DNA from 2 places in the Halobacillus sp. KGW1 genome. Region 1 is predicted to be linked to the other one. Evidence: predicted binding sites of a transcription regulator. Region 1 holds the regulator's gene; the other holds the start of a gene.

The links. The regulator LexA, encoded in region 1, represses DNA repair genes until DNA is damaged. The targets are predictions, from matches to a motif close to CGAACATATGTTCG.
Region 2: AXG56_RS08300 (ImmA/IrrE family metallo-endopeptidase) is a predicted target of LexA. The motif match lies at 2,298-2,311, and genes of this name have one in related genera.

The regions. Positions count from the first base shown of each region.
Region 1 is NZ_LSOC01000002.1:821,641-827,191, reverse strand. Features, by position in the region: gene tkt (transketolase) at 1-1,926, opposite strand, end outside; gene AXG56_RS04875 (DUF896 domain-containing protein) at 2,098-2,331, opposite strand; gene AXG56_RS04870 (recombinase family protein) at 2,433-3,092, opposite strand; gene lexA (transcriptional repressor LexA) at 3,385-4,008, shown strand; gene AXG56_RS19275 (hypothetical protein) at 4,032-4,265, opposite strand; gene AXG56_RS04860 (N-acetylmuramoyl-L-alanine amidase) at 4,347-5,456, opposite strand.
Region 2 is NZ_LSOC01000002.1:1,461,958-1,467,508, forward strand. Features, by position in the region: gene AXG56_RS08280 (hypothetical protein) at 1-184, opposite strand, end outside; gene AXG56_RS08285 (helix-turn-helix transcriptional regulator) at 185-418, opposite strand; gene AXG56_RS08290 (helix-turn-helix domain-containing protein) at 581-1,006, shown strand; gene AXG56_RS08295 (hypothetical protein) at 1,083-2,057, shown strand; gene AXG56_RS19435 (hypothetical protein) at 2,035-2,205, opposite strand; gene AXG56_RS08300 (ImmA/IrrE family metallo-endopeptidase) at 2,455-2,868, shown strand; gene AXG56_RS08305 (hypothetical protein) at 2,953-3,489, shown strand; gene AXG56_RS08310 (hypothetical protein) at 3,564-3,755, shown strand; gene AXG56_RS08315 (LuxR C-terminal-related transcriptional regulator) at 3,820-4,008, opposite strand; gene AXG56_RS08320 (response regulator transcription factor) at 4,103-4,756, opposite strand; gene AXG56_RS08325 (sensor histidine kinase) at 4,753-5,551, opposite strand, start outside.

The sequences.
Region 1 (5,551 bases):
TGCGGAAGCGCCGAACTTGTCGATACCGATAATAGAGCCGTCCAGACCAACATAACGGTCCCAACCAAAGGATGCTCCCATTTCGACAGCAAGACGTTTGCGAACGTTTGAAGGAAGAATTTCTTCTTTGTATTCCTTAGACTGAGCTTCGAAGTGAGTAAAGGACGGTACGCTTACTACGCGGACATCGAATCCTTTTGTCTTCAATTCTTTCTGCGCTTCTACGATCAGCTGAACTTCCGATCCGGAAGCGAGAAGAATTGCATCAGGCTCTTCTTTGTCAGAATCACTAAGGATATAAGCTCCTCGCTTCATACCTTCATATGCTTTCTCTTCCGTTCCTTCAAGTGTAGGAAGGCCTTGACGAGTCAATACGAGTGCTGTAGGCATCGTTTCAGACTCCATCGCAATCTTCCATGCAGCATTCGTTTCGTTTCCATCTGCAGGACGAAGGACTGCAAGATTAGGCATCGCACGAAGAGAAGCAAGCTGCTCCACAGGCTCGTGAGTAGGTCCATCTTCTCCTACTGCTACAGAGTCATGAGTAAGGACGTAGTTTACCGGCAGGTTCATCAAAGCAGATAAACGAACGGCCGGACGCAGGTAATCACTGAACACAAAGAACGTACCGCCATAGATCTTGAGACCTCCGTGGAGGGCAATTCCATTCATAGCAGCCGCCATAGCGAATTCACGTACACCGAACCAGATGTTTCTTCCGGCATAGTTTTCACGTGTGAAATCTTCTTCTTCTTTGACTTCTGTTTTATTTGATCCTGCAAGGTCGGCACTACCACCGAATAATGAAGGAACTGTTTTGGATAATGCATTGATCGCATCACCGGATGCCGCACGTGTAGCCGGGCTGTCTTCTCCTACTGTATAAGAAGGAAGCTCTTTGTCCCAGCCTTCCGGAAGCTGACCAGCGATCGCCGTTTCCAATTCTTCGGCAAGCTCTGGATACGCTTCTTTATACTGCTTCATCAGCTCGTTCCATTCCTGCTCTTTCGCTTGACCATTGTCTTGAATTTTCTCTTTGAAGTCTTGATAAACTTCATCCGGTACGTGGAACGGCTCATGCTCCCACTTGTAGAATTCTTTCGTAGCTGTTGTTTCCTCAGCACCAAGTGGCGCGCCGTGAGAAGCGGACTTACCGGATTTGTTCGGTGAACCGAATCCAATGACGGTTTTCACTTCAATCATAGTAGGCTGCTCTTTATTCGCTTTTGCTTTTTCAATTGCTGCTGCAATTTCTTCGGTATCGGTTCCATCTTCAACACGGATGACTTCCCAACCGTAAGCTTCGTAGCGTTTCTCTACGCTTTCGCTGAAGGAACGATCCAGATCTCCATCAAGAGAGATGTCGTTGGAATCATAAAGCACGATCAATTTCCCAAGACCTAAGTGACCTGCAAGGGAAGCAGATTCCTGAGAAACGCCCTCCATAAGGTCGCCATCTCCGCAAATGGAGAAGGTATAGTGATCGACAACATTGTAATCACCGCGGTTGTACTTAGCAGCAAGGTGTGCTTCTGCCATCGCCATACCGGTCGCCATTGCAAGCCCTTGACCTAGAGGACCAGTTGTAGCTTCGACTCCGTCAGTGTGGCCGTATTCAGGGTGACCAGGAGTTTTAGAATCCCACTGACGGAAGGACTTCAAATCCTCGATGGATACGTCATAACCAGACAGGTGAAGCATGCTGTAAAGAAGCATGGACCCGTGTCCAGCGGATAGGACAAAGCGGTCACGGTCGAACCATTGAGAGTTCTTAGGATTGTGATCCATAAACTTCGTCCAAAGTGTGTAAGCCATTGGAGCTGCTCCCATAGGCATTCCAGGGTGGCCGGAATTAGCTTTTTCTACTGCATCGATAGATAAAGTACGAATAGTATTGATTGATGTTTGTTCAAGGCTGTTAGCCATGTAAACATTCCCCTTTCTGTTAAGGCATATGTACCATGTATTATCCTATAATGAAATTACATTTGAGACAAGCGCCAGGACTCAATAAAACCGTGACCGTTCTAATTTTCCCTGAATAAGCAAAATTAAACAAAGAAGCCGCACGCTTTATGGCTAAGCGTGCGGAGGAAGTTAATTTTTCTTCTCATTCTTCTGCATCTGTTTCAATTTTGCCGGTGTCACGTCGTTTCCTTCTGGATCTACAACCGTTACACCTTTCAATTGGTTCTTAAACGATTTGCGGGCGTTTTTCAAGTATTCCTGTCTGAGCGTTTTCTGCTCTGCTTTTTCGGAATCTGTCAAATCCACCTGCTTGGATTTATTGGCCAACTCATTAATTCGCTTGATTTTCTCTTGGGATAACATATGATCCTGCTCCTTTTTATTAGTGATCGATAAGCAGACGATGGTACATAAAACGGAAAAAGACAAGCAGCCTTCAGACCCTTGTCTATCGTCTATTTATATTACAGTTCTTCCGTCTCCTTTTCAAGCGATAGGTATTCTTTATACCTTCTATGTACGGTCGCTTTAGAAACGTCATATCCCAGTCCTCGAAGCGTCGCTGCGATATCTTTAAATGTCAAATCATTATTGCGAAGTCGCACAACCTCTTCAATTGGAAAATGGAGTCGTTCACGGCCCGGAGCCATGTGTCTGTTGGATAAATTTTCAGAAGGGTCATATCCTTCTGCTACAGCTTTCTTCATTCCTCTTCGTATTTTCATATTGTGGATTTTCCGCTGATACTCCTCCACAATCCCAACGATCTGAAGCACCATAGAATCCGACTCGGAAATCTGAAGTTCGCCTTCATGAGTAAGGGAATAAACCTTAACCCCAAGCCTGTTAAGCTGATGGAAAAGGGCTATCTTCGTATTCCCTCTTCCGAGCCTCGTCTCATCCTGAATCAGCAATGCATCCGCCTGTCTTGAAGAAAGGTACTCCAAAACAGAAAAAATACCTTCTCTTTCTATTTCGTAGCCGCTTGCCTGTTCTTCAATGCAATCGACAATTTCCAACCCGTGATTTTCTGCCATGGCAGTCAATTCCGCCCTCTGGCGTTTTAACGATGAGATCTGCGCCTCTTTTTCCGTGCTGACGCGGCAGTACAAAACAACCTTCATCTACAATAAACCCCTCTCTTATCCGCTCGTTACCATAGAATAATAGAGAAAAGCGAAGCTGACAACAAACAAAATGATGTACGTGACGTCCAGTTTGGATAGTTTATTGAACATGTGAACCCCTCCATATTAAGAACGAACGTTCCTAAGAACCTGTGTTCGCATTTGATATTTTTAATTATATACGAATGTACGTTCCTGTCAACGACTTTTTTTCGAACGCTTGTTTGTGTTTTTTTGCCCTCCATGGTACAATGTGGTTACTATAATCCTATGTACGAGGTGCTAATCTATGAATAAACTTTCCAAGCGGCAGCAAGAAATACTAGATTTCATAAAAGAACAGGTAGTGTTAAAAGGGTATCCACCATCCGTTAGGGAAATCGGACAGTCTGTGGGTCTTGCTTCCAGCTCGACTGTGCACGGACACTTATCAAGGCTTGAGAAAAAAGGTTTTATCCGTCGGGACCCTACGAAACCGCGGGCAATTGAAGTTATTGAATTAGAAGAGGATCACAGTATTCCCAGAAGCGAGGTCGCCTATGCCCCTGTGATCGGTAAGGTCACAGCAGGGTCTCCCATCACCGCTGTCGAAAATATTGAAGAGTACGTTCCACTCCCGGATACGCTTGCAGGAACGGACGACAACACATTTGTGCTCATCGTACAGGGAGAGAGTATGATAGAAGCAGGAATCCTGGACGGAGATATGGTAGTAGTCAGACAGCAGCAGACAGCTCAGAACGGTGACATTGTCGTTGCCATGACAGAAGAAGAGGAAGCGACGGTTAAACGCTTTTTTAAAGAACAGAACCACATCAGGCTTCAGCCGGAAAATGCGACAATGGAACCGATTATACTAAATGATGTTTCCATTTTAGGACGAGTTGTCGGTTTATACCGGACGGTGCATTAAAACAGAAAGAAGCGGCGGCCGTTTTAAGCCCCGCTTCTTTTCTCTGTTCCTTTATTTTTACGAAAAACTGCCACGGCAAGAATCCCATCCCATCTGAACGTTCTTACTTGTTTCCGTGTATAACAATAAGCCACGCAACAGGCTTCCTCCATCCTTATAACTCGAATTAATCGTTGAGAAATAGATTGATCACGGGCATGATAAATAATTTCTAACGGTAAATGCTCTATCATAGAACGGTTTAATAATTGGTGCATACGCATCACCCCATTACGAACATTTGTTCTTCTATTGTATGAAGAATGACGCCGAAAGTATACCGGGAAATCCTGGGCCGTTCATCGTTTTAAATAATTTTCGATCTTTCGGGCTGTCTCCAGACGCGTCGCTCCGGATAGATCAACAAAATTGGACCCTTTTAAGCCAGCCGTTCCCCCACCGGCAACGATTATCTTTTTAGCCACTTGGCGCCTCTCTGCCGTACGCCTTAACGCAATCATTGCATTTTCCCGAATAGCAAGTGTCTCCACAGCAGGGAAATCAGCAAATGAATTGATGACAACTGCAACCTCTTCCATTTCATCATCCTCCATTTTTTTGAGGGCTTCTTCCATTGCCCTTTTTGTATTTGGCCCATAATATCCATCGACTCTTAAACCCTGATCCCTCTGAAAAGCTTTGACAGCTGTCTCTGTAGCTGGACCGAAGGAACCATCGGCCCCGTAGCCTCCCATGGAATAGCCCAATTTCAATAAATTGCGCTGCAGCACACGTACCGCTTCTCCCGTATCCCCAAGAGAAAGGTAATTTTTGTCGATCGTTTCACCGACGCCTTTAAAAGCCACACCGAAGTACTCACAGATTCCCTGCGCGTGTTCCTTTGCTACTTCTTGTTGAAAAGCTTCATTAATCATTAACAAAGCCTCGCGCCTGTTATCCATATAGCCGTTTTCGGTTAGAATTGCAGGCATATCTGTTTCTCGCAACACATGAAAATTGCCTTCTTTAACACCGCGCCAGTTCTGTTGCGTCCCTCGCCGTAAATACTTGCCGACAAGCGCTGCCAATCTGCCAGCCTCCCGATTCAAAGAACCCGGATACACATATACTTCAATTCCGCTGGGATCTGATCCACCGAAAGAACCGTCAAATGCGTTGTAATGCACGGACACGTAAATATCTGCATTGTACCTGTTCGCTTCTGCTGTTCTTGTCGTAAGAGGGGTATCCGCATCTGTGGGTGCAACAAGCAGCACACGGAAGCCATGGTATAAAAGAATATCTGAGAGATAAGCAACGACCTTTCTATTAAACTCATTCTCTTTAATTTGACGCCCCAGCTCAGGTATATACGGCGTTCTCTTCCCAGGAGTCTCCATCCCATGTCCATCATCCAAAGCAACCAACCTGCCGTTCCAGCTTCCGCTTGGATAGACTAATCTTGCCATAATGATCTCCTTTACTAATCTATTAATTTCCTTTACAAATATTTAGCAATAGTAACTACTTCTATGTAACAAGATTATGCTCACTCTTGTCCTTT
Region 2 (5,551 bases), 640 kb from region 1:
GCTCTAACCTTTGGATTTGCTTGAAGATTTGACTGTAATCATCATTAGTCGCCTCCAATGCTTTAATGAGCGATAATTTTATTTCAGCCAAAGACTTACTGATCATGTCACGCATCTGCTTGATTTCATCTCGCTTCTTTTCAACATCTGTTGCAGCAGATACTGTATTCTTTTCTTTACTCAATCAGATCACCTCCTTCCTCAATTGTCGCTTTTCGCTACAATTAACTTCAAAAAAAAGCGACCATTCGAATGATAGGACGTTAGCTATGTTTTTCGCTACTTTGACACTGGGATTGCGCTTGCCATTTTCTATTTGAGTATAATAAGCCCTCTCAATACTGGCGCTCTGGGCAACCTGAAGCTGAGTAAGCTTCATGCTCTTCCTTTTGTTAATTAACCACACTCTTTGACTCATATTATCACCACCTTTGTAGCGTTTCGCGACTTCTTAATCTTATCATAATGTAGCATAACGCTACTGTCAATACATATTTGCGCTTTTTCGCTACATTTCTTTCAATGTATCTATTCGCTACATTATAATTAAAGATAATTAATTGTTTAGGATGTGCTTTCCATGATAGGGAAAAGAATAAAATACCTCCGCCAAACCCAAAAACTAACTCAATCAGAGATAGCTGAGAAGTTAAATATCACACGGGGTACTTATGCACATTATGAAGTAGACAAGCGTAGACCTGATTACGATACTCTTCAAAAAATTGCAGACTACTATAATGTTACTACCGATTATCTGTTAGGTCGGACCGATCAGCCAAACTTGGACAAGCCGACCGAGTACTCTTTCGACCCGCTTAAAGAGCTCAACAAGCTTTTCGAGAAGTATGATGTCCAGGATGCAGGGTTCTGGGATATAGAGAAGTGGAAAGAGATGGGGCCGGATGAGCTCCGCCGCATGGATGAATACTTCGAATTCTTATACAACAAGAGCAAAAATAAACAGCATAAAACTGATGATTACGAGGAAGCTGATGATATTTGAGTAATCACAAGAAAATAAACACGTCTGGGGACGTGTTTATTTTTATCAAATTTAGCTTTATTAGGAGGCAATAACCATGAGAGAGATACTTTATTTGGATACAGACTTCTTACATTCATTTTTAGCTCAAACGAATGGAGGACTTCCCACTGATTACACGAACGAGTTTGAAGAGTCTTCATTTGAAAACTTAGAACAAATGCAGGGCCATCAGTCAAAAAATTTTACAGAGTTAGAAGGGAAAAGTGGCAAGTTTAGTATACCCACTATAGTGGAAACACCTGAAGGCGGTATAAAACTGCATTTCGAACCAGGAAAGTATAGTGCTGAAAAGACTTTTTGGCAAGAATCTGATGTAGGCAGGGAATTAATATCAAAAAAATTACATGATAACTCTTTAATTGAGTTCGAAAGATATTTAGAAGAAAATTCCTCACTTACACAATTAACTGTTATAGACGACGAAAAAGGTTACGTTTTAATAGAATCAAGTTTTGAACTGATAGATCTTAACACTTTTGAAATCGCATTCTCTGAAGGTATGGTAGATATGCAAGTGAAGGAAATGAAAAGCTTGAAGGACAATGAACTCACTGAGATAAACCAAGACTCTAAACTTACATCTAAAGAACAAAAACAACAAAGAGACGAAGTAAATAAGATTTTCAATGCAGAATCTAAAAAAGTATCTGAAGAATTCACAGAATACAGAGAAATTTTAGGAATGCTAAAAAAGTTTATGCCCTCAAATGTATTCATAAAAACCACGAACGCAATTGCACCTTTGAAGGAAAATTTTCTAAGGGAAAACAGAAATATGATGCTTTTTAAATATGGTAATAGATATGACGGAGCAAAAGTTAAGGTTCTCGCAAAAATAACTCGTAAATTAGAAAAAAAAGGAGAACCTAATTCGTTTAATGAGAAAGATGCTATAAGAGAAAGTATAGAAGTGTTTAAAGGGGCGACAGATGAAATGCTAATTGAGCATCTAAATCTGGTTCAGAATGGAGATTTTGTAGTGAATCCTATTGCTGTTTATTTCGAATAATTTTTCTCATTTTTGAGCGCTTTTCGAGGCGCTCTTTTGCTTTGTTTATGTCCTTAGAAATTTTGTTATGAAAATCCAAGCTAGAATCCTGCTCTTTTTCCATAAGATCAAATCCCTTTTTTATAAAGTTGTTTACTCTTTTATTCATTGGCAGACAACTCCTCTTAATCTAGCACTTTGATTTATTATAAAATTTTTTTTGCATTTTTTAAAGTATCTTTTGTATTCTAATTGAAAACGGGAACAATTGTTCGTATAATTATTATAGAGGACGGTGATTATCTTGTATTTTCCTACTTACAATACTACACATTTGGAAGACTGGGTTACCAACTGGTACATACGAATGCGAATAAGTAACCCTAATCAACTGAAAGCTGTAACGATAGCAAGAAAAATGGACATATTTCTCCACCGGAAACCCATATCTCCCAGCTACCTCATACATGGAAGATATAAAGGGATCACCCTAGACGCCCGCGAAGACAAGCTGGTACAGAAGGAACAGTTTTATCATGAACTTGGACATATCCTCCGACACGTAGGCATCCAGTCCATGATGCCTGACGCCTTTCGAGAGCTTCAAGAGAGGGACGCACGACACTTTACCCTTTATGCAGCACTTCCGTATCACATGGTCTCTAAATACGATTTAAGCGATCCTCATATTATTGAGCGGTGGGTGAATGATTTTAAAGTCACCCACAAACTCTGTGTGGATAGAATAAATATCATTAAAAACCGTAGCTTAAAATATGAATGTCATGAAAGTCTTGACAAAACAACCCTCTTAAAGCAGATTTACGGATAGTACTTTCCCAAGTTACATCCCCTACAAGTTAATATTTGTTTATGGTAGCATTTTATTTGTCGAAAGAAATTGTAAAATTTCGACTTGGTAAACAGAACAAAGGAGGAATTCATTATTTTTGTTAGAAAAAAATTCACTGTTGTGGCTTTAGCAGTGGGTCTTGCAGCTGGAGTTGGTTTTTCAACTAATGTGGTAGCAGCTGAGGAGATTACAAAAGAAAGTATTAACACAAACAAGGATGTATCAGTAAAAAAAATAAGTGATGGAGCTATTGTTTCTCCCGATGCAAATGCGCACCACCCAGGCCCTGTAGGTACTGTAGATTGGCACACAGACCGAGTAATCCGTTCCAGTATTTCAAGAGATCATAATGGAGTGACTTTTACTACAACACTTCTTCTTGGTATAGCTAGAATGCCAATTCCTGCAGCAATAGATTTGGCTAACTCGGCTACGCAGTTAGGTTATAAAAATTTATGGTACACAAAGTTCAAACAAAGAGGAATTGACAGAAGTACAGGAGCTGAATACACTAGAGATCTTACATATTGGTACAAAGATAATTTACGTACCAAATTAATTGATGTAACTAAGAGCGAGCCAAGAAGATATATGTATTAACCGATAAACATTACCTTTAAAATTATTATATTATTAAGTATAATTAATATAATCAACCATTTAGGAGGGTTAGCATGAGTTTAAACAAAAAGCTAATAATCATCCAGATAATTGTTTCTGCTACCCTATTATCTGCATTAATAATAGTATTTAGCAATGGGAAAATGGCGTACGTTTATCCGCTAATGGCGCTAGGTTTTGTTTTACTTATTATTCAAAGTAGGATACAAGGAAAGATTAAAAGAGCACAAAAAAGCAATCAGTAGCAATAAAACGAAAAGCCCTGGCAATTGCCAGGGCTTTTCGTTTTATTATTTAGAAAACAACTACTTAATCATTAACAACAGATGGTTTGCAAAAGGTACTCATAGCATTTGAAATGTGATTCCGCACAGTCTTCTCTGAAATGAAGAGCTCTTTTGCGATCTCCCTAGTCGTTTTATCCTGCACCAGAAGCTCGAAAACTTCTCGCTCCCGCTTGGTAAGAATTTGTGTTGGCCGATAGCCGTCCTCCTTCACAAGCGTACCCCTCCTTGTTGTCTCTGAGCTGAGCGAGGGGAATTATTTAGTCAATGTTATCGTATGAGGCATAAGGTTGCCCTGTGCTTCGCTTTCAAGATTTAGTCACAAGCCCGAGTTCCTGCGCTTTGAAGAGGGCTTCTGTACGGGATCTTACATTCAGCTTATTGAAAATCCCGGTAAGCGTGTATTCCACACTCCGCTGTGACATATGCAGCAGCTGGGCAATCTCACGGTTCGTTAAGCCGGATGCCACTTCCTTAAGAATCGACTGTTCTTTCTCATTTAAGGAGAGGCCGTTATTCTTCTCTTTCTCCTCCGCATTTCCACTGACGCTTGCTTCTGAGCGGCGCAGCTGTTTAAAGAGATGAAGGGGAATAACGACTTCATCTCTTGCGGCGCATCGAATAGCGGTCAACAGCTGCTCACTTGTCGCGGTTTTGCTTACAAAACCGTTAATGTCTGCTTCGACCAGCATATTGAAGTGTGTGCTCAAGTCGAACCCTGTATAGATGAGAAGCTTGATGTCCGGGTAGTTATTGCGTATTTTTTTCGCGAGTTCAATACCATTTATGCCGGGCATGTATAAATCCAGCAAAGCGATATCATAATCGTTTTCTTCCATAATGGAAAGAACCATTTCATTATCGTGGGTGACATCCACGACAAGATCTCCTTCTTGTTCCAGCATTGCTTTCGTCCCGGCTCCAACAGCCGGGTGGTCATCTACAATTAATACTTGCTTCATACATGGACCTCCTTGCTCGCCGTACAAGGAAAAGTAACAATTGTTTTAAATCCTTCCCCAGGCGATGTTTCTATCGATAAGTTTCCGTTTAAACCATTTACCCGCTGTTCAATTCCCGATAGGCCGATATGGGAAAATAAATCCCGTTGAACCGAGTAGTCCATCCCTCTACCGTTATCAGAATATAAAAGCATTACATGATCCTCGTTACTGGACAGCGACAGTTTTACGATCTTCGCATCGGAATGTTTCATCGCATTTGTCAACAGTTCCTGTACAATTCGGAAGATTGCCAGAATCCGCTCCTGATCCAATTCAGCGTCGAAACGCTCATGCGCAAAATACACCGTGAAATTAGAGCGGAGCTGATATTGCTGAATCAGATTTTTCAAGGATTGTACAAGTCCAAGCTCTTCTATGAAAGCAGGACGGAGCTCGTTGCATGTTTCTCTAATTAAATGAATGCTGTCAAGGAGTGACTCCTTATACATCAGCAGTTCTGAATGAAGACTCTTTGGAAGGTCTTTTCGCTGACTGATCAAATCGTCCATGCGCCGATATAAGTACAGCTGCTCCTGAAGAACCGTATCGTGCAGGTCAATGGAAAGCTGCTTCCTCTGATTTTCTGCGATCGTGAAAAGAAGTCGAGAAAGCCACGTTGGATACTTCTGTGTCTGATCGCTTCTCAGTTTGCGTAACTCCTTTACAAGATCCTCAATCAGGCTCATGTTCTGAATAGCGATGTTCGCATTATAGGAAATCGTCTGAAGGTACGTCTTCTCATCTCTGTTCAAG